2 regions of the Streptomyces sp. NPDC054872 genome follow, and region 2 is predicted to be linked to the other one. Evidence: riboswitches for the same ligand, from Rfam matches in the RefSeq annotation. Region 2 holds a riboswitch; the other holds the start of a gene.
What was found. Region 2 has a riboswitch for thiamine pyrophosphate ahead of thiM (hydroxyethylthiazole kinase). Riboswitches for the same ligand answer to the same signal wherever they lie in the genome.

Region 1 (10,468 bases), on a different contig from region 2:
ACGAACTCAACACGGGCGCGGGGAAGGTCGCCAAGGGCGCCAAGAAGCTGCACACGGGCCTCGGCACCGCCAAGACCGGCGCCGACGACCTCGACACCGGCATCGGCAAGCTGGAGACGGGCGCGACCGACCTCAAGGGCGGCATGTTCAAGCTGGCCGACGGCTCCGGGAAGCTGTCCGGCGGGCTGCACGACGGCGTCAAGAAGATCCCCGACTACGGCAAGAAGGACCGCGACCAGCGCACCGACGTCATGGCCGACCCGGTGCAGCTCGCCTCCCAGTCGATGCACAAGGCGCCCAACTACGGCACGGGCTTCGCCCCGTACTTCATCCCGCTGTCCCTGTGGGTCGGCGCGATGGTGGCGTACATGCTGATCCAGCCGCTCAACCGGCGCGCGCTCGCGGCGGGCGCCTCCGCCTGGCGGATCGCGTTCGCGGGCTGGCTGCCGGTCGCCGCGCTGGGCGTGCTCCAGACGGCGGCCCTGATGTCGGTCCTGCACTGGGGCCTGGGCCTGCAGATGGCGCGGGCCGCCGGGACGGTGGGCTTCCTCTGCCTGGTGACGTGCTGTTTCGCCGCGATCGTGCAGTGGCTGAACGCGCGCTTCGGGGCGGCCGGGCGCATCCTCGTCCTCGCGGTCCTGATGCTGCAGCTGACCTCGGCAGGCGGCACGTACCCCGTCCAGACGAGTCCGTCCTTCTTCGGCGCGATCCACCCCTTCCTGCCGATGAGTTACGTGGTCGACGCCCTGAGGAGGCTCATCACGGGCGGCGGACTCGGCCCCGTCTGGCAGGCGTGCGTGGTCCTCACGGCCTTCACCGCGGGCGCCCTCGCGCTGACGGCGCTCTCCGCGCGCCAGAAGCAGGTGTGGACCCTGGACCGCCTGCACCCGGAGCTGAGCCTGTGAGACCCGCAAGTGCGTCTGCCCGGGCGCCGAGACCTGTGAGAATCGGGCCCATGGACAGCAGCGCAACCAGCACCCGGCGTGAGGCCACCCGGCAGAAGCTCTACGAGGCGGCCGTCACCCTCATCGCCGAGCAGGGTTTCTCGGCCACGACGGTCGACGAGATCGCCGAGCGGGCCGGGGTCGCGAAGGGCACGGTCTACTACAACTTCGCGAGCAAGTCGGTCCTCTTCGAAGAGCTGCTGCGGCACGGCGTCGGCCTGCTCACCGCCTCCCTGAAGGAAGCGTCCGAGAAGGCGGTGGAGCGCGGCGGCAGCCAGGTCGACGCGCTGGACGCGATGATCCGGGCGGGCCTGGTCTTCATCGACCGCTATCCCGCCTTCACCCAGCTGTACGTCGCCGAGCTGTGGCGCACCAACCGCGCCTGGCAGTCCACCCTGATGGTGGTCAGGCAGCAGGCGGTCGCCGTCGTGGAGGACGTGCTGCGCGCGGGCGTGGAGAACGGCGAGCTCAGCGAGGAGATCGACATCCCCCTGACGGCCGCCGCGCTCGTCGGGATGGTCCTGGTGGCGGCCCTGGACTGGCAGGCCTTCCAGCCGGAGCGCTCCCTCGACGACGTGCACTCGGCGCTCTCGCGCCTGCTGCAGGGCCGGGTGAGCGGCAGCCGCTGAGCCGCGACCGGGCCACACACGCAAAGGCGCCGGGCCGGTGCCGCCTGATCTCCAGGTGGCACCGGCCCGGCGCTTCTTGCGTTCCCCCGCAGTCCCCCGTTCGGCCCCTCGGGTGGTCATTCCCGAGCCGCCGTCCGTCTCCCCGCGTCTCACTCCCACCTTCGGTGGGGTGGGAGGAGCGGCCAAGGGCGCCGCGCCGTTCCGCCGCCCCGTGTCGGCGGTACGGACGCTGCGCCCTTCTCCGTGTCCCTCACTCTTCCGTCTGCGCAGGTCGGGACCCATCCGCGCTGATACTCATCTCCATCACTAGGTACGGATACTCAGACCTGGGCACTCATCCCCAGGCCGGGTCGTTCCCGACTGGTTACGATCGCGTCCGTGTCCGTACTCCCCCTGGTCTTCACCAGCGGCTGGGCGAGCGGGATCAACGCGTACGCCGTGGTCCTGCTGCTCGGTGTCTTCGGCGCGACCGGGATCTCCGACGAGGTCCCGGAGTCGCTGCAACGTCCTGATGTGCTGATCGTCGCCGGGATCCTCTTCGCCTGTGAGGCCGTCGCCGACAAGATCCCTTACGTCGACTCGGTGTGGGACACCGCGCACACCGTGATCCGGCCGGTGTCCGGCGCCGTGGTCGGCGCGCTGCTCGCCGGGCAGAGCGGTTCGCTGCCCGACCTGGCCGCGGGTGCGGTGGGCGGTTCCACGGCGCTGGCGAGCCATTGCGTGAAGGCCGGGACGCGGATGGCGATCAACACCTCGCCGGAGCCGTTCAGCAACGTCATCGTGAGCACGGCGGAGGATCTCGGGGTGGCCGGGATCGTCACCTTCGCGATGTTCCATCCGGAGGCGGCGGCGATCATCGCGGCCGTTCTGCTGGTGCTCGGCCTGATCCTGCTGTACTTCCTGATCTCGCGTATCCGGCGGTTCCTGCGGCGCAGGGCGCAGCGGCGCGAGGAGAGGCAGCTTGCGGCGCACGGCGGCCGGCCGCCCGACTGAGGGCTCCCGGCGTGACTGTCAGTGGTGGCCGATAAAGTCCCTGGCATGGCACGGATTGTGGTGATCGGCGCAGGGATGGGCGCGATGACGGCGGCCGCCCGGCTGGCCGTGGCGGGCCACCGGGTGGTGGTCCACGAGCGGTCGGGGACGTACGGCGGCGCGCTCGGCAGCTTCGAGCGGGACGGCTTCGCCTTCGACACGGGCCCGGGCCTCCTGCAACTCCCCGCCGTCTACCGCGACCTGTTCGTCAAGACGGGCAAGGAACCGCTGGAGAAGTGCGTCGAGCTGTCCCAGGTGGAGCCCGCCGTGCGGCACGTCTTCGCGGACGGCACGACGGCCGATCTGCCGAACGCGTCGCGCGCGGGCGTCGGCGAAGCCCTCGACGCGGCCCTCGGCAGCGGCGCGGGCGCCCGCTGGTCGGCGTACATGAACCGCGCCCGTGAGGCATGGGACCGCACCCGGCGCCCCCTCCTGGAAGAGCCCCTCTGGCCGAACTGGCAGGTTCTCGCCGAGCGCGAGCCCTACCCCTCGGTGCCGCACAAGCGCCTCCTGCGGCGCGAGCGGCGCGCGAAGACCCTCACCGAGGCCGGTGAGTTCGAACTGGGGGGCGATGCACGCCTCCTGGCACTCCTCGAGCAGTACGCCCTCGCGAGCGGCCTCGACCCCCGTGCGACCCCGGCGAGCGCGGCCGTCCTGCCCTACATGGAGCACACCTTCGGCGCGTGGTCCGTGCGCGGCGGCATGCGCGCGCTCGCGCGGGCCGTGTACGAACGGTGTCTCGCCCGGCGCGTCGAGTTCGCGTTCGACTCCCCCGTGACCCGGATCATCGAGAAGGACGGCCGCGCGGCGGGCGTCGAGCTCGCCGACGGAACGGCGCACGAGGCGGACTTCGTGGTCGCCGGTGTCGCCCCCGGCGTACTGGACGGCTTGTTGTCCGGTGTATCCGCCATGCCCGGCGGTTCCGGTGTGAACATACGGGCGGAGGGTGAGGTACAGGCCCGCTCCGGTCTCCCCAGCCGCCTGATGATCTTCCTGGCGCTGACCGGTGCACGGCCGGACGGGACGCCCCACCGCACGGTGCTGCACACCCCCGACCGCCGGGACGAGCTCGACCGGCTCTTCGGGGAGCGTCCCGGCCTGCCCGCCGCCCCCACCCTCACGGTGCTGCGCCCGGCCGACCCGGCGCTCACGCCCGACGCCGGACACGAGGCGGTCACCCTGACGGTCACCGTGCCCGCGCACACAGAGGTCACCGAGGCGGACGTGGAGGGGCTGCTCGACCGCGCCGAGGCCGTGCTGCCCGGACTCCGGGACCGCCTGCTGTGGCACGAGGTGCGCACCCCCGCCGACATCGCGGAGGCCACCGGCGCCGACGGCGGCGCGGTCCCGCCCCCGTCCCTCGCGGCGGGTGAGGGCCGGCTGCTCCACCCGGCCAACGGCACACGGCTGCCCGGGCTCTTCGCGGCCGGCGGCTGGGCCCATCCCGGCGGCGGTCTTCCGCACGCGGGGATGTCCGGCACGCTGGTCGCCGGACTGATCGTGGAGGGACCGGAGTTCCGGGGCTCGCAGTGACCTGCGGAAGCCCGCGGCGCCGACCGGCACCGCGGGCCCTTGATCAGTACCGGTACTGCTCGTCGTAGCCCGCGTCGTACCCGTTCCCCGGGGCCTGCTCGCCCTGGTAGGGGTACGGCTGCTCCGGCGGGAGTTCGCCGCCGTACTGCCCGTAGGGGTCCTCGACGCTGCGCTGCTGGGGCACCCAGACCCCGCCGGGCGGAGTCTCGTTGTACGTCCCGGCCCCGCTGCCGTAGGGATCTGCGGCGGGATAGGGCGCGTACTGCTGCTGGTCGCCGTACGTGTCGTAGCTCTGCTGGCCGCCGTACGACTGCGTCCCGATGTATGGGTCGGAGTACGCGGCGTACTGCTGCTGCCCCGTCTCGCCGTACGCGTAGGGCTGCTGGGGGTCATAGCCCGCGGTGGCGTACGTGTCGTAGCCGTAGTCGCTGTCCGCGGCGGCCGACTGCTGCTGGGCGTACGCCGCGTCGCTGTAGACGCCGTACTGCCCGGTGTCGTCGGGCAGCGGCTCCGGCGCGTAGACCCCCACGTCGGGCGGGCCCTCGGGCGGCGGCCCTGCCGGGCCCGCCGCCTCGTACTCCAGATCGGACACCTGGAGTACGGGGTCCTGATGGGCCTTTGCGCCCCGTGGCGTCGTCTTGCGGCGCTTGCTCAGGCCGGGCTGGCCGCCGAGCGCCCAGCCGGTGGAGAAACCGCGCCGGAAGGACAGCGTCACGTACGTCTGTCCCGTGGCGAAGGCGATCGCGCCCGCACCGATGACGATCACCGACGGCAGCAGCACGCCGATGACCACGCCGAGGAAGCCGCCGAAGGCGAGCAGCCGCCAGCGCAGCCGCGCCTTGTACTGCAGCAGCACTTCGCCGAGCAGCCACAGCGCGACGCATCCGAACGCGATGTAGAGGACCGTCCAGCCCATGTACGCCCCTCTCCCCACGGCCGCCGCCCGCAGGGGTACGACCGGTCAGGTCTGCGGGTGATGCAGACCCAGATTCTCGTAGATTTCCAGCGTCGCCGTGGAGTTGTTCAGCGTGATGAAGTGCAGCCCCGGCACACCCTCGTCAAGGAGTCGCGCGCAGAACTCCGTCGCGAACTCGATGCCAATGGAGCGTACAGCCGCCGGATCGTCTTTGGCTGTGAGGATGCGCTCTTTGAGCGCCGGGGGGAAGGAAGCGTTGCTGAGCTGGGGCAGCCGCTCCAGCATGCGCACGTTCGTCACCGGCATGATCTCCGGGATGATCGGCGTCGAACAGCCCGCGGCCTCGACCCGGTCGCGAAGGCGCAGATACTCCTCCGGGTAGAAGAACATCTGTGTGATCGCGTAGTCGGCGCCGGCGCGGCACTTGTCGACGAAGTGCCGGACGTCGGTGTCCCATTCCTCCGAGCGCGGATGCATCGCGGGGAAGGCCGCGACGCCCACGCAGAAGTCGCCGGACTCCTTGATCAGCTGGACCAGTTCGGCGGCGTACGTCAGGCCCTCGGGGTGCTTGACCCAGTCCGCCAGGGGATCGCCGGGCGGGTCACCGCGGACCGCGAGCATGTTCCTGATGCCGGCGTCCGCGTACTGCCCGATGATGTTGCGCAGCTCGGCCACGGAGTGGTCGACCGCGGTGAGGTGGGCGACCGGCGTGAGCGTCGAGTCGGCGACGATCTGCTGCGTCTCCTTGACCGTGCCCGCGCGCGTGGACCCGCCCGCTCCGTACGTCACGGAGACGAAGCTGGGGGCCACCGCCTCGACCCGGCGCAGGGCGTTCCACAGGTTCCGCTCGCCCTTCGGGGTCTTCGGCGCCGAGAACTCGAACGAGTACGTCGTCTTGCCGGTCGCGAGCATGTCGCGCACGGTGCGTGCGCGATCAGTTCTGGTGGAAGCAGTGCCTAGGGCCATACGGGCAGGTTAGCTACGGGGCACCGCTACCGGCCAATCCCCGTCCACCCTGCGGACAGCGTCGCCGCAGGTTGGCCGAAGATCGCCGATCAGGCCGTACGCAGCCGCTTCGCGAAGTCGGCGGCCGCCGCGCCCGGATCGTCCGCCTCCGTGATCGCCCGTACGACGACGACACGGCGGGCGCCCGCTTCGAGCACCTCGTCGAGGTTGCCCGCGTCGATGCCGCCGATGGCGAACCACGGGCGGTCGGTGCCCAGCGAGGCCGTGTACCTGACGAGGTCGAGTCCGGGGGCGTACCGGCCGGGCTTGGTGGGGGTCGGCCAGCAGGGCCCTGTGCAGAAGTAGTCCACGCCGTCCTGCGTCGCCGCGGCGGCTGCCTCGGTGTCGGCGTGCGTGGAGCGGCCGATGAGGACGTCCTGGCCGAGGACGGCGCGGGCCGCGGGGACGGGCAGGTCACCCTGGCCCAGGTGCAGCACGTCGGCGCCGATGGCGTGCGCGACGTCCGCGCGGTCGTTCACCGCGAGGAGCTTGCCGTGCCGGCGGGCCGCGTCGGCGAAGACCTGGAGGTGGTCGAGCTCCTCGGCCGCCTCCATGCCCTTGTCGCGCAGCTGCAAGATGTCGACACCGCCGGCGAGGACGGCGTCGAGGAACTCCGGGAGGTCTCCCTGGCGCTTGCGGGCGTCCACACACAGGTAGAGGCGGGCGTCGGCGAGCTGCTCGCGGGCAGGCTTGGTGGCCATGGAAAGGTCCCCCGGTCGTCGGTGGCCTACGGGCCGCGTGTCCCCCGGGGGATCCGCGGCCCGTACGCAACGGTTTCCGTTTCGGTCAGACGGCGAGCGCCTGGGCGCGACGCTTCACCTCCGTGCCGCGATTCTCGCTCAGGGCCTGTGCGGGGGTGCCGGGCAGGGTCGGGTCGGGAGTGAAGAGCCACTCCAGCATCTCTTCGTCGGAGAAGCCGTCGTCCTTCAGGAGCGTCAGGGTGCCGGTCAGGCCCTTGACGACCTTGTCGCCGTCGATGAAGGCGGCCGGCACCTGAAGCGCGCGGTTCTCACCACGGCGTACGGCGATCAGCTGGCCCTCCTTGACCAGCTGGCGCACACGCGTCACCTCGACGTCGAGCATTTCTGCGATGTCGGGAAGGTGGAGCCACTCGGGGACGAGAGCATCAGTCTTTGCGTCAATCTCGGTCACGGGGTCAAGCGTATCTCCGGGCACCGACAGCGGCCGGTCAGAGGCCCCCCGGTCACGGCGGCACCCCTACGGCAGCAGTGCTTTCTTCAGCGGAACCGCGGGGTCCGACGCCAGCTCGGCGGAGAGGCGGGCGCCCGCCTCGATCAGCTTGCGGCCCTGTGCCAGGTCCCTGGGGCGGCCCACCGCGAGGAGGGCCACCAGAGCCCCCTGCCGCAGCCAGCACACACTCCAGGCCGCGCCGGACGGATCGCCGCGCCACACCAGCTCGTCGGCGGACGCGTGGTGGCCCGCGTACTGGACGAAGCGGCCGAACTGCTCCGACCAGAAGTACGGGACGGGGTCGTACGCCGAAGGGGTCTCGCCGATGATGTTCGCCGCCACCGTGCGCGGGCCCTGAAGTGCGTTGTCCCAGTGGTGGACGAGAAGACGCTCGCCATACCTTCCCGAAGGGAAGGAGGAGCAGTCGCCCACCGCGTACACGTCGGGTTCCGATGTCCGCAGGTGGTCGTCGGCGAGGATCTCCCGGTGGGCGCCGAGGGTGATGCCGGAGTCCGCGAGCCACCCCGTGGCGGGGCGTGCGCCGATGCCGACGACGACCGCGTCCGCGGGCAGCCGGGTGCCGTCGGCCAGGTGGACGCTGCCGGGCTCGACGCGCTCCACGCGCGCGTGGGTGCGCAGTTCGGTTCCGGAGTCGGCGTACCAGGCCGTCATCGGGGCGGCGACCTCCGCGGGCAGCGCTCCGGCGAGCGGTCGCTCCGCGGCCTCGACGACGGTGACGGAGCAGCCCGCCTCGCGTGCGGCGGTCGCGAACTCGGCGCCGATCCAGCCCGCGCCGACGACCACGATGCGGTGCTGCTCGGCGAGCACGGGCCGCAGCCGCTCGGCGTCGTCGAGCGTGCGCAGCAGGTGGACGCCGGGGACTCCGGAGACACCGGGGAGCATGATCGGTTCGGCGCCGGTGGCGATGACCAGTGCGTCGTAGGGCACGGGCCCCGAGGCGGTGTCCAGTTCGTGGTCCGCCGAACGGACCCCCGTGACCTCGTGGCCCAGGCTCAGCTCGATGCCGAGCGCCTCGAAGTCGATGTCGAAGGCGGAGCCCTCCGCCTTGCCGAGCAGCACGGCCTTGGACAGCGGCGGTCTGTCGTACGGCTGGTGGGGCTCCGCGCCGATCAGGGTGACCGCGCCGGCGAACCCCTGCTCGCGCAGGGCCACGGCGGTCTGCACCCCGGCCATCCCCGCGCCCACGACGACGACCCGGCGCTCTTCCTGCCTCCGCTGCTCACTCACCCGATCACTCTAGGACGGCGGACGAGGCGCGCCTCAGGGCGCGACGGCGAGATCTCTGACACACCGTCACTGCTCATACCCGGACAGCTCCCCCTACTGCCGCCGAACGCCAGGGGCTAGGGTGGCCGGTGCAGAGCACTCGCGGGAGCCCGGACGCACCGGGCTGAGAGGGAGGCTGGACGGCCTCCGACCGTACGAACCTGATCCGGGTCATGCCGGCGAAGGGAGGGGCTGGACACCCATGCATCCACCGACACCACCCCGTACGACGAACACGACCGACGTCCTTGTCGTCGGGGGCGGCATCATCGGCCTGGTCACGGCCTGGCGGGCGGCGCAGCGCGGCCTGTCCGCCGCGGTCGTGGACCCCGAGCCCGGCGGCGGCGCGGCGCAGGTCGCCGCGGGCATGCTGGCCGCCGTCACCGAGCTGCACTACGGGGAGCAGACGCTGCTCGGCCTGAATCTGGCCTCCGCGCGGCGCTATCCCGAGTTCGCGGCCGAGCTGACGGAGGCGAGCGGCCGCGATCTCGGCTACCGCGCGTGCGGCACACTCGCCGTCGCACTCGACTCCGACGACCGGGCCCACCTGCGTGAGCTGCACGCGCTTCAGCAGCAGTCGGGGCTCGCGTCGGAGTGGCTGAGCGGGCGCGAGTGCCGCCGCCTGGAGCCGATGCTCGCGCCCGGCGTCCGGGGCGGCCTGCGCGTCGACGGCGATCACCAGGTCGACCCGCGCAGGCTCGCGGCGGCGCTCCTGGTGGCCTGCGAGCGGGCCGGGGTGATCTTCCACCGCGCGTGGGCCGAGCGCCTCTCGGTCGCGGGCGACCGGGCCACCGGCGTCGTCCTCGCCGACGGCACCGCGCTCGGGGCCGGTCAGACCGTGCTCGCGGCGGGCAGCCTCAGCGGGCGCCTGGCCGGGGTCCCGGAGGGCGTCCTGCCGCCCGTGCGCCCCGTGAAGGGCCAGGTGCTGCGGCTGACGGTGCCGCGGCGTTTCGCGCCGTTCCTGAGCCGCACGGTGCGCGCCGTGGTGCGCGGCAGCAGCATTTACCTGGTGCCGCGCGAGAACGGCGAGCTCGTCGTCGGCGCGACCAGCGAGGAGCTCGGCTGGGACACGACGGTCACCGCGGGCGGCGTGTACGAGCTGCTTCGGGACGCCCACGAGCTCGTACCCGGCATCACGGAACTGCCGCTGACGGAGACCCGCGCGGGCCTGCGCCCCGGCTCCCCCGACAACGCGCCGCTGCTCGGCCCGACCGCGCTCCCCGGCCTCCAGCTGGCCACCGGGCACTACCGCAACGGCGTCCTCCTGACACCCGTCACCGGCGACGTGCTGGCGCACTCCCTGACCACCGGTGAACTGCCCGACGTGGCACAGGGGTTCACCCCCCTGCGTTTCGTCCGCGATCCCCTCACGCAGCGTTTCCTGGAGCAGCCCGTATGACTCTCCCAGCCGTCACCGCCGTCTCCGTGAACGGAGAAGCACGCGACGTGGCAGCGGGCACCACGCTCGAAGCCCTCGTCGCCACCCTGACCGCGGCCCCGTCCGGGGTCGCCGCCGCCCTCAACGAAACCGTCGTACCGCGCACGCGGTGGTCCACCACCCCGCTCGCCGACGGGGACCGCGTCGAGGTCCTCACCGCCGTCCAAGGAGGCTGAACCGACATGGCAGACGACCCCTTCGTCATCGGCGGGCTCGCCCTTTCCTCCCGCCTGATCATGGGTACGGGCGGTGCGCCGAGCCTGGACGTGCTCGAACGTTCCCTCGTCGCCTCCGGTACGGAGCTGACGACGGTCGCGATGCGCCGCCTGGACCCCGGGGTGCAGGGCTCGGTGCTCTCCGTCCTCGACCGGCTCGGTATCCGCGTCCTGCCGAACACGGCGGGCTGCTTCACCGCGGGCGAGGCCGTCCTGACCGCCCGGCTCGCGCGGGAGGCTCTCGGCACCGACCTGGTCAAGCTGGAGGTCATCGCGGA
Region 2 (10,468 bases):
TGTAGTCACCGGGCAGCGCGGTACCCAGCGCGGCCTGCGCCGCGGCCCAGTCGACGCCGCGCCGATCGGGCTCCATCCACCCGGTGGTCTCCCGCAGCAACGTCACCCACCCGACACCGGGCGGGCGGGTGAACGCGCGCCGGATGAGGATCGCGACGTGGCGCGGACCATCGGCGGTGGCCGTCACCCCGTACCCGAACCAGTGCTCGGCCAGCACCCACCCGCGCAGCTCCAGCAACCCGCGCTCCCCGCCGACGGGTAGCCCGACCTCCCCGCCCACCGGCGGACCCTCAAGCGTCCCTGCCGCCCTGCCCCCGACGACCCACGCACGAACGGGCACAGCAGCCCCGTCGACCACGTCCGCAGCGACGCGCTCCAGCTCAGCCAAATCCCCCGCGTCACTGGGCACACAGACATGCCCCGCCCCATGAGCAGGCAGCGGACAGTGCAGTTCAGGTGCGCGCCACACGTCATTCAAACGGGCACGCAAAGCAGAGGCATCCACCCGGCCAAGTGAACAACACGGCACCGACAACGCGCGTCACTCGCCCGAAAGCAGCAAAATGGGCGGGCCCTCAGCGCGTGCCCCTGTGACGTTGGTCAGGGGGTGGGCGGCCTGCCCGACAACTGGGCGCAGCAGATCAACCGGGTGGGTGTCCGACTACGACCGGTAGTCTCTGCAGGCCGCGACCGAACTGTGGCGGCGTTCGCCGCCCGTACCGTGGCGGCACGGCTACGGGGCGAGCGCTACAGCGCGATCGTGCACGGCCAGTTCACCCGCCCGCGCCGGTGGACGCTCCTGATCAATATTGAACTGCAGGACATGCGCACGCACTTCATGGATGTGACCAACGAACTGCGCCGCATGGAGAGGAGCGGTTCACTGGTCGCCGGGGGCGCGCAGACGCCGCGCGCCCGTTTTCCGCACACTAGTGACTTGGGTGTCGTACGACTTCTTGATGACGGCCGGCCAGAATGCCTCCCACCAGATGCCCACATCCACTGAAGGCCTCGAGCCGATTGCTCGCTGGCTCGCTGGCTCGCTGGCTCGCTGGCTCGCTGGCTCGCTGGCTCGCTGGCTCGCTGGCTGCGCATCGTGCGGTCGAGGACGCATCCCCGGGCCGTGGTCATCGGCGGAGGTCGTGGTGGTCGCAGTGAAGCGGGGCCGGGCGAGTTCGGCCGTCGGCAGGTGCTGGGCATGGCGGGCGGGCTCGACGTGGCCACGTCGGCCGGGCGCACCAGTTCCGCGTGGGTCTATGCGTCCATCTGTAAGCAGATTTCCGTGGGCATGCCTGCGACCGTAGCCGCGCTGCCTGGCCGGCGAGCAGGGCAGCAGCAGCGGTATCTCGGCTCCGTTTCCCCAGCACGCGCCAGGCGCCGCTCCTTCTGTCCGGGGCAGGTCGGCCTGGCAGGCAGGAAGGTACCGGTCCAGGTGGCAATCCGTGTCGCAGAAGGTCCAGTACCTGGGCGTGGCCCTCCGCCGCGCCGCTTGCGGCAGCAGTCGATGCGGACAGATCGGGCCCTGGTGGCCAAAGGGGCCCCCGTCAGTTCCGCCAACAGATCCGTGTCGTTTCGTGATCTACCCGAGTGCGAACTCCCGTTCTTGAAGGAGGTAGATTGCGTAGCGACCACCGCGGGAGCTCGGGAGTAGCCGGGCTGAGAGGGCGGACGGGACTTGCTCCCCTTGCCGCCGACCGCATGAACCTGGACCGGGTAATGCCGGCGTAGGAAGGGTGTTGACGATGGATACTGCCTCCATACCTGCCCAGCACGGCACTGCGGTTTCCCGTGATGCCGTAGCGGATGTGATCACGTCTCTGCGGACTTCCGCGCCCCTTGTGCACTGCCTGACCAACGTCGTGGTGTCGCAGTTCACCGCGAACGTGCTGCTCGCGGCGGGGGCTGCCCCCGCGATGGTGCACAGCGCGGAGGAGGCCGGAGCGCTGGCCCGGGTGGCCGGGGGTGTCCTGGTCAATCTGGGAACGGTGACGTCCGTGACGGCGCCGGCGATGCGCGTCGCGGTCGCAGAAGCGGCCGGGGCGGGGCGGCCGTGGGTGCTCGACCCGGTGGCGGCCGGCCTGCTGCCCTGGCGCACCGACCTCGCCCACGAACTTCTGGAGAGCGCACCCCCAGCGGTCGTTCGCGGCAATGCTTCCGAGATCCTGGCACTGGACGGCGGGACGGGTGGGCGCGGCGTGGACAGCACGGACGCCCCCGAGGCGGCGCTGGCCGCGGCCGGCGCGCTGGCCCGGCGCTACGGCTGTGCGGTCGCGGTGAGCGGTCCGCAGGACGTTCTCACGGACGGGGCGCGAGTGGTGCGCCTGGCCAACGGGCACCCGCTGCTGACTCTGGTGACGGGAACGGGCTGCTCACTCGGCGCGCTCGTGGCCGCCTGCACAGCCGTCACCGGCGACGCGCTGCTGGCCGCCACTGCCGCGACCGGCCTGCTCACCGTGGCTGCGGAGGACGCCGCCACCCGCTCCGCGGGGCCCGGCACGTTCGCGGTCGCCCTGATCGACTCGCTGTACCAGCTCAGCCCTGAGCGGCTCGCCGAGGCTCTACACCTGCGCTGAGCATGCGCGTACTGCTGGGTCCTGCGTGAGTAGTGGCCTGGACACCGTCCGCTGCACACTGCCGCCCGCCCTGGGGCAGCTCCCCCAGCACCGAGCCTGGCTGCCCTCTCCCCCTCCCGTGCCTGTGAACACCTCAAGGTGCCTGCACGTGCACGTCAGGGCCTGCCTTCCCCGTACCTCCCGATGCGTTTCCCCCGCCTTTCCCCGGCCGGGAGACCCCAAGGAGTAACCCATGCGACCTCCACTCGACCTGTCCCTGTATCTCGTGACCGACACCAGACTCTGCGGCCCCCGCGGTGTCGTCCCTACTGTTGCGGCGGCCGTCAAGGGCGGCGTCACCGCCGTCCAGTTGCGCGATCCGGACGCGGACGCCCGCACGCTGTTCTCGCTCGGCCGGGCGATCCAGGCCGAACTCGCGGGCACGGGCGTCCCCTTGATCGTCAATGATCGCCTGGACGTGGCCCTCTGGTTGGACGCGGACGGCGTCCACCTCGGGCAGCGGGACGTCTCGCCCGAGACCGCCCGGCGCCAGCTCGGTCCTCATGCGTACATCGGCCTGTCCGTCAGCCGTCCCGAGCAGTTGGCGCACGTGCCGGACAGCGTCGACCACCTCGGTGTCGGTCCGGTGTTCCCTCAGTCCACCAAGCCGGACGCGGATGCCCCGCTCGGTCTGGGAGGCCTGGCCCGGATCGTCCGGGAGACCCCGCTGCCCTGCGTGGCCATCGGCGGGATAGGCGTGTCCGAGGCCGCCGCGGTCGTGGGATGTGGCGCGGCGGGAATCGCCGTCGTCAGCGCGGTCTGCGGACAGCCCGACCCCGGGGCCGCAGCCCGTTCCCTCGTTCGTACTCTGCGACAGGAGATCCCCGCGTGAGCAGCCCGCCCATCGCCCTCACCATCGCCGCCAGCGACCCCTCCGGTGGCGCCGGGATTCAAGCCGATTTGAAGGCATTCTCCGCCAACGGCGCCTATGGGACCGCAGTTCTGACCGCCCTGACCGCACAGAACACGCAAGGCGTCACCGGCATCCATGCCGTCCCCCCGGCGTTCGTCACCGAGCAGCTCGACACTCTGTTCGCCGACGTCCCGGTGGACGCCGTCAAGATCGGGATGTTGGCCGACGCCGCCATCGCCGCGGCCGTCGCCAAAGCCCTGGAGCGGCACCGCCCCCGGTGTGTCGTCCTCGACCCCGTCATGGTCTCGACCAGCGGCCACCGCCTCCTGGAGGCCGATGCGGTGTCGGTGCTGCGCGATCGTCTCCTGCCTCTCGCCGACCTCATCACCCCCAACCTCCCCGAGGCCGGCGACCTCCTGGGCACCGGCGCCGCGAAGAACCGCGCAGAAGCCATCGAGCAGGCCCACGCACTCCTCAAGACCGGCGCCAGGCGCGTCCTCCTCAAGGGCGGCCACCACACACACGACGCCGAGTCCGTCGACATCCTCGTCGACGCCACGGACGCCTCCGACTCGGGCGTCACCGAGCTGGCAGCACCACGCGTGAACACGCGCAACACCCATGGCACCGGCTGCACCCTCTCCGCCGCGATCGCCGCCCTGCGCCCGCAGCACGACGACTGGCACACCACCGTCCATGCCGCGAAGGCGTACCTGACCGGGGCCCTGCGCGCGGCCGACACCCTGCACATCGGCTCCGGCCACGGACCCGTCCACCACTTCCACCAGTACTGGAGCTGAGACCCATGACCACAACGTTCTGCGACGAGCTGTGGACGGCCACGGCCGAGATACGTGCGGCCATCGACAAGCTGCCGTTCGTCATCGCCCTCGGCGACGGCACTCTGGACCGCGAGAAGTTCGTCTACTACCTGGCCCAGGACGCCCACTACCTGCGCGGCTACGCCCGCGCGCTGGCCAGCGCCGCCGCGAAGGCGGACCGGCCCCAGGACATCGCGTTCTTCGCGAAGTCCGCCCACGACGCCGTGGTCGTCGAGAGCTCCCTGCACGAGAGCAACGTCGTCGACGTCGACTCCTGGACGCCCTCCCCCACCTGCACCGGATACACCTCCTACCTGCTCTCCGTGGCTCACACCCAGGGCTACCCGGAGCTGGCCGCCGCGGTCCTGCCCTGTTTCTGGATCTACGCCGAGGTGGGCCGGGCGCTCCTCGAGCTGGCCGGCGACCTCGCCACCCACCCCTACGGCGACTGGATCGGCACGTACGCCGACGAGGAGTTCGAAGCCGCCACCGAACGCGCCCGGCAGATCGTCAACCGGCTTGCGGACCAGGCCGACCCGGCCACCCGCGCCCGGATGCGTACGGCCTTCACCACCGCGTCCACCTGGGAGTGGATGTTCTGGGACGCCGCCTGGCGCATGGAGTCCTGGCCCGTCGGCGCCGCTCCTGTCCAGGTTTCGGAGCCCGCGAAGTGACGACCACCACCGAACCCGCCACCCCGAGACCGGCCCCGGCCAACGAGGCGCCGCTCACCCTCGACCAGCCCACACCCAAGGTCCTGAGCGGCCTGGACCAAGGCGCCTTCTGGGCCAACCTGGGCGTCAGCCTGCTCGGCTTCAGCGGCATGCTGGTCGTCCTCGACCCCCTTGGCACCGGCAGCCCGACTCTGTCGTTCGCAGCGGCCGTCACCGCATCCGTCGTCGGCACCCTGATCGGCACCGCCGCCCTCGGCCTCGCCGCCATCACCGGGGCCCGCACCGGCGCGCCCTCGATGGTCCTGCTGCGCGGCCTGTTCGGCGCGAAGGCGTCCTACCTCCCCACCATCCTCAACGTGCTGCAGATGGTCGGCTGGGCCGTCTTCGAGCTGGTGGTCATCTCCACCGGCCTGAAGATCCTGGCCCGCCAAGCCTTCGGCGACCCGGGCCCCGGCTGGCTGTACGTACTCGTCGCGGGCGCGGTGACAACAGCGCTCACGCTGCGCCCGCTCGGCGCCCTGCGCATCATCCGCCGCTACGTCACCATCGCCGTCGTCCTGGCCATCTGCTACCTGGGCTGGGACCTGGCCGGCCGCGGCATTCCGATGGAGGGGGGCTCCTGGAAGGACTTCTGGTTCGCCGCCGACAGCGTGATCGCCGTGTCGATCTCCTGGCTGCCGTTGGTCGCCGACTACTCGCGGCACTCCCGCAGCGAGAAGGAGGCATTCGGCGGCCTCGTCGTCGGCCAGACCCTCGCTGGCGTCGCGGGCTCGGTCCTCGGCGTGGCCGCCCTCGCCATGATCGCGTTCGACACCACCGACCCGTACAAGGTCTTCGACCCTTTCACCGCCACCAGCGTCGGCGTGATCTGTTTCGGTGTCCTGGTCCTGCGCGAGGTCGACCAGTCCTTCGCCAACGTCTACTCCACCGCCGTTTCCGCCCAGAACCTGCTGCCCCGGGCCGACCGCCGCATCCTGTGCCTGATCAGCGGCACCCTGGCCACCGCCCTGGCACTTCTGGTGAACATGGACAGCTACGCCAGCTTCCTCTACCTGATCGGCGCGGTCTTCATCCCGATGTTCGCCGTCCTCGTCGTGGACTTCTTCGTACTCGGCGGCCACCGGACCTGGGACGTGTCCGAACAGGCCCCCACCCGCTGGGTCATGCTGCTGCCCTGGGCACTCGGCTTCGCCACCTACCAATTGATCGCACCGACGAACATCGCCGGCTGGTCCGACTTCTGGGCCTGGCTGCAGGGCGCCGTGGGCTTGACCGTCCAGCCGTGGATGAGCGCCTCCCTGCTCTCCTTCGCGGTAGCTGCCCTCACCACCCTCGCCGTGGGCAACAGGCGCCGCTACGTTGCAGCTTCGACCGGGCGGACTTCGGGGAGCGACACGTAGCACCACGGTGCTTACTGGGTCGGCGACAAGCCGGGGCACGCCGCCCCGGTCAGCTCGCCCGGTTGTCCGGTCTGCGAAGGATGCCCGGGCCTCCGGGCTGCAGCGGGTCGAGCCTTGCCGGGCGTCGGCGCGGCCCTCGCCGACGCCCGGCACTCGCACGATCAACGGGCCCCGTGGATCGCGAACCGGTAGAAGCCGCTCCGGTTCCCTTGGCCGCGTCGGCCGCGAACCAGAGTGCGCCGGATGCAGCCGCGAACTCATCAAGCAAGCCTGCGATTCCTTCACACTTCCCACGCCAGCTGCACGACTCAAAGTGGCATTGTTGATCAACTGGCGGGCCGGACACTCCGCGTCCAATCGGGGGGACTTCCATGCGTACGCGTACCGCTGCAGCTTCGGCTGTTTTGATCCTGTGCACGATGATCGGCTCGGCGGCCTGCTCGTCGCCCCCGGAGCACAACCCGTCTTCGGGCACCTCGACGCCGGACGAACAGGGCAAGAGCCAGCGCCAGGCCAACCCGGCGGGCCCCGATGCCGATCCCTCGTCCTGCGCGACTTCCAGCGAGAGGCTCCCCGAAGGCTGCGCAGTCGACATCGATCCGGCCGAGATGGAGCAGGCAACTCCTGCCACGGAGCCGCCAGCGACGAACGCCACGTGGGCACCTTCGACGAAGTAACTGCACCCGTCGCCGACGGCCCGGCCCGGCCCTGCCGGATACAGGCATGGTCCCGTGCAAGGCCCGCCGGAAGTACGAGAACCGGGTCAGCGCCTTCGCTCCGACCCGCTCGTGATCGTTCTCAGTGGCAACTCGCGACACCTCAACATGCGAGCCCACCAGACCGAGGCCGGGTGAGGTGCGTCGCCCCCACCCACCAACCCGGACCTCACCTGTGCTCAAGGGCCGCCGGTGATCGCCTGCCCGCGCATCACTTGCGAAGACGAGAACGGTACTCGCCCGGGGGCATGCCCCGGACACGTCGAAAGGCACGGCTGAAAGCGTGCGGCGAAGCGTAGCCGACCGCGCCGGAGATCGACTCGACCGGCTCGTCGGTGTCGCGGAGCCGGACGGACGCCAGGTCCATGCGCCACTGCGTCACGTATGCGCCCGGCGTCTGTCCGAGCGCGGACCGGAAGTGTCTGGACAGCGTCGTTCGGGAAACCGCCGTCGCTGCGGCCAGGGACCCTGTGGTCCAGGGGCGTTCCGGCCGGGCGTGGACACATGCCAGGGCATCGCGCACGACCGGATCACGCATCGCGCCCAGCCATGAGCCGGACTGCTCCTGCGGGTTGCGGGCCAGCCAGACGCGTACGAACTGGATGAGCAATAGGTCGACGATGCTGTTGACGGCGGCAGTCGTGCCGACCTGCGGCTGTGCGAGCTCCGCCGTGAGAAGCTCGACGGTCTTTCTGAGCTGTGCGTTCTCCTGGCTCGTGACGTGCATCGGCCGGACGAGGGAGGTGAGCACCGGCGTGCTCACTTCCGGGTCCTGCTCATAGCGCAGGACGAGCACTTCCGTCTGCGCCGGCGTCGAGCCCAAGTGAAGGGCGCTGCCGTCGATGAGGGCCTGGTTCGTCGCCTTGCGGTCACAGGGGCCCATCGTCGTACTGGACCCGCCGGCTATCCCGTGGGCGGTGCCCGGCGACAACAGGACGGCGTCTCCTGCCTGCACCTCCCGGGGTCTTTCGCCCGGGACGTGGAGCCACATCGTGCCACGGGACACCACGTGCAGTGCCGCTCCCGGAGAGGACTCCAGCCACAGGCCCCAGGTTCCTCCGGCCTTCAGTACGACCCCGAGCGCCCCTCGCGCACCCGATACGCGCAAGGCCTCTGCGAGTACGTCCATCGTTGCATTCTCCTCGACGGGCCTCAGACCACGTCAAGAACGATCTTTCCGTGCACCTTCCGCGCGAACAGTGCCCGAACGGCGTCGTCCACGTCCTGCCAGCTGCCGCGCAGTCCGACCGGTGCCGAGAGCCTCCCGGCGGCCATGAGACCCAGCAGGTCCGTCAACTCCCCGCTGGTCGGCGTCATGTCGCCGTAGGTGGCGATTGTGCGGGGTTCGCCGAAACCGAACAAGGCCCCCGACGCAAACGTGGTGTCCTGCCCCGAGGAGTAACCGACCACGTGGATGGTGCCGCCCTCGGCGAGGAAACTCCACGCCTGGGCCGTCAGCGGCCCACCGACCGTGTCCAGGACGAGGTCGAAGCGGTACTCGGTCCCGGCCAGGTCGGTCAGGACCATGTCGGCCCCCAGTCCGCGGAGGCCGGCGGCCCGGTCCGGTGAACCCACCAGTGCCGTCACACGAGCGCCCGCCAGCGCCGCCAACTGAACGGCGAAGTGCCCCACACCCCCGCTGGCGCCGGTGACCAGCACGTCGCGCGCCAGCAGGGAACGCTTGCGCAGCACCCGCAGCGCGGTCACTCCCGCGATCCCCAGCGCGGCACCGTCGGCCAGATCCACGCCCTCGGGTACGGTGCCGAGCGAGGCGGGACTGACCGCCACCCGCTCCGCCCACGCGTGGGAAGACATCCCCAGCGCGACGCGCGTACCTACGGGCGGCCCCGACCCATCGGATGCGGCACGCACCACAACGCCGGCCGCGTCGTGACCGTGCACAGCGCCGGCCGGCCACTGGCGCACATAATTCAACTCACCGAAGTTGAGACCGATGTGCCCTATCTCGACCAACGCCTCGTCGCTGGACGGCACGGGCTCATCGACATCGGCGAACCGGACGGGTCCGGCCTCGCCGTGATCGACCACAAGGGCGCGCATGGGTGTGTTTCCTTCGCTCGTGATTACGCCTGAACACTCGGCGCGACAGAGGCGGCAGTGCATGCATGCCGCACTGCCGCCTACTTGGAACCCTTTCCCAGGACCAGCACAGCGAACAGCCCCGTGAGAACCGATCAGTTGACGATTTGTAGCAATACCACTCGCGCACGGCGTCGAACCCCGCCGGTCAGTCGACGCCTTCGACGAACGGAAGTCACGCTCGACGCCATCGGGGAGGGCCACCAGCGCCTTCTGGGATGACTCGCTCTCGTATGCCGCGAAGGCCTGTCAAAGCTGTTGAGGTCGATCAGAACGACGCGTTGCACAGCGGCTTTTCACATGCGCCTTCGCTTCGCTCACGCGCAGCACTAAACACGTCCGGCTTTTTCGGGGGCGGTGACATCCGCTGCCTGCAGAAGCCAGCCGCAGTCTCGGAGGCGTTCGGGCGGGGCCTGCCTGTGCCGAAGCCTGGCGGGCAGCTTGAGCTTGGCGCCTGCCCCGACCTGGTTGCCTCGACGCAACCGACGTCTTGCGCTTCCTCGAACGGGTCCGGCACGTGGATCGCGGCGACGGTTGGATCTACTTCACCTTGTCGACCCAGTGCTTTCCGTCCTTGTCGAAATCAGGGCGCACTTCCAGGTCAATCTTGCTGAGCTGGCTCCGCGGAACGTCGAACGCGAAGTCGGCCGCGCCTGAGGATCCGGGCGACACGCTGCCCGCGATACCCGCACCAAGATCCCCGTCAAAGATCTGCTCGCAGGTGTCGCCGTCCTTTCCGGACTTCACGTACACGCTCATCAGTGCCCCCTGGAACGCCTCGTCCGTTCCGTTGTGCACCTTGATCCGCCACTTCAGGGCCTGGTTGCCGGACTCATGCCCGATCGAGTACCCGCCGGGCGTGAACTTGATCGGCTTGGAGACAGTGACGGTGAGGCCACCGTCCCACTTCTTCGTGTCTCCCCAGTCGCCTGCCTTCTCTGCTGCAGGTGACAGTGCAGGGGCTGCCACAGCCAGACTGCTACCGGCGCCCAGGAGGCACGCGGTCATCGCGGCGACCGAAAGCCGGGCGACCGCGGATGTGCTTATGCCGTTCATATCTCCAGGGTCCGCCCGTAGCGGGGCTGGGTCGACTGGAGCATCCCGGCGCGCGCCTGGAGCTGGCCGACTGGACCTTGATGCCGTGGAGTACCCGATCTCTGTCGCCCTCGCCGAGGCTGCCTCGCGCCTGCCGCGCGGGCCGGGGTCGCGCGCCGGGCGCGATGCTGGGGCGTCTCGGTCGGCGTACTTCTTCGCCCTCGCGTGTGCTCCCTCGCGGGCCTTCGTGTAGGCGT

Region 1: linked by a shared signal. The riboswitch ahead of thiO (glycine oxidase ThiO) and the one ahead of thiM (hydroxyethylthiazole kinase) in region 2 are both predicted to bind thiamine pyrophosphate.

What each region holds. Positions count from the first base shown of each region.
Region 1 is NZ_JBSGYY010000032.1:28,183-38,650, forward strand. Features, by position in the region: gene ACWGIH_RS31365 (YhgE/Pip family protein) at 1-905, shown strand, start outside; gene ACWGIH_RS31370 (TetR/AcrR family transcriptional regulator) at 956-1,573, shown strand; gene ACWGIH_RS31375 (DUF4126 domain-containing protein) at 1,952-2,566, shown strand; gene ACWGIH_RS31380 (phytoene desaturase family protein) at 2,612-4,138, shown strand; gene ACWGIH_RS31385 (hypothetical protein) at 4,182-5,054, opposite strand; gene metF (methylenetetrahydrofolate reductase [NAD(P)H]) at 5,100-6,020, opposite strand; gene thiE (thiamine phosphate synthase) at 6,110-6,760, opposite strand; gene ACWGIH_RS31400 (Rv2175c family DNA-binding protein) at 6,846-7,211, opposite strand; gene ACWGIH_RS31405 (NAD(P)/FAD-dependent oxidoreductase) at 7,278-8,444, opposite strand; TPP riboswitch at 8,630-8,742, shown strand; gene thiO (glycine oxidase ThiO) at 8,740-9,936, shown strand; gene thiS (sulfur carrier protein ThiS) at 9,933-10,151, shown strand; gene ACWGIH_RS31420 (thiazole synthase) at 10,158-10,468, shown strand, end outside.
Region 2 is NZ_JBSGYY010000036.1:5,696-16,163, forward strand. Features, by position in the region: gene ACWGIH_RS33270 (hypothetical protein) at 1-238, opposite strand, end outside; gene ACWGIH_RS33275 (hypothetical protein) at 608-1,006, shown strand; TPP riboswitch at 1,624-1,749, shown strand; gene thiM (hydroxyethylthiazole kinase) at 1,743-2,573, shown strand; gene thiE (thiamine phosphate synthase) at 2,806-3,444, shown strand; gene thiD (bifunctional hydroxymethylpyrimidine kinase/phosphomethylpyrimidine kinase) at 3,441-4,265, shown strand; gene tenA (thiaminase II) at 4,271-4,960, shown strand; gene ACWGIH_RS33300 (purine-cytosine permease family protein) at 4,957-6,360, shown strand; gene ACWGIH_RS33305 (hypothetical protein) at 6,732-7,037, shown strand; gene ACWGIH_RS33310 (cupin domain-containing protein) at 7,288-8,205, opposite strand; gene ACWGIH_RS33315 (zinc-binding dehydrogenase) at 8,229-9,137, opposite strand; gene ACWGIH_RS33320 (hypothetical protein) at 9,717-10,468, opposite strand, start outside.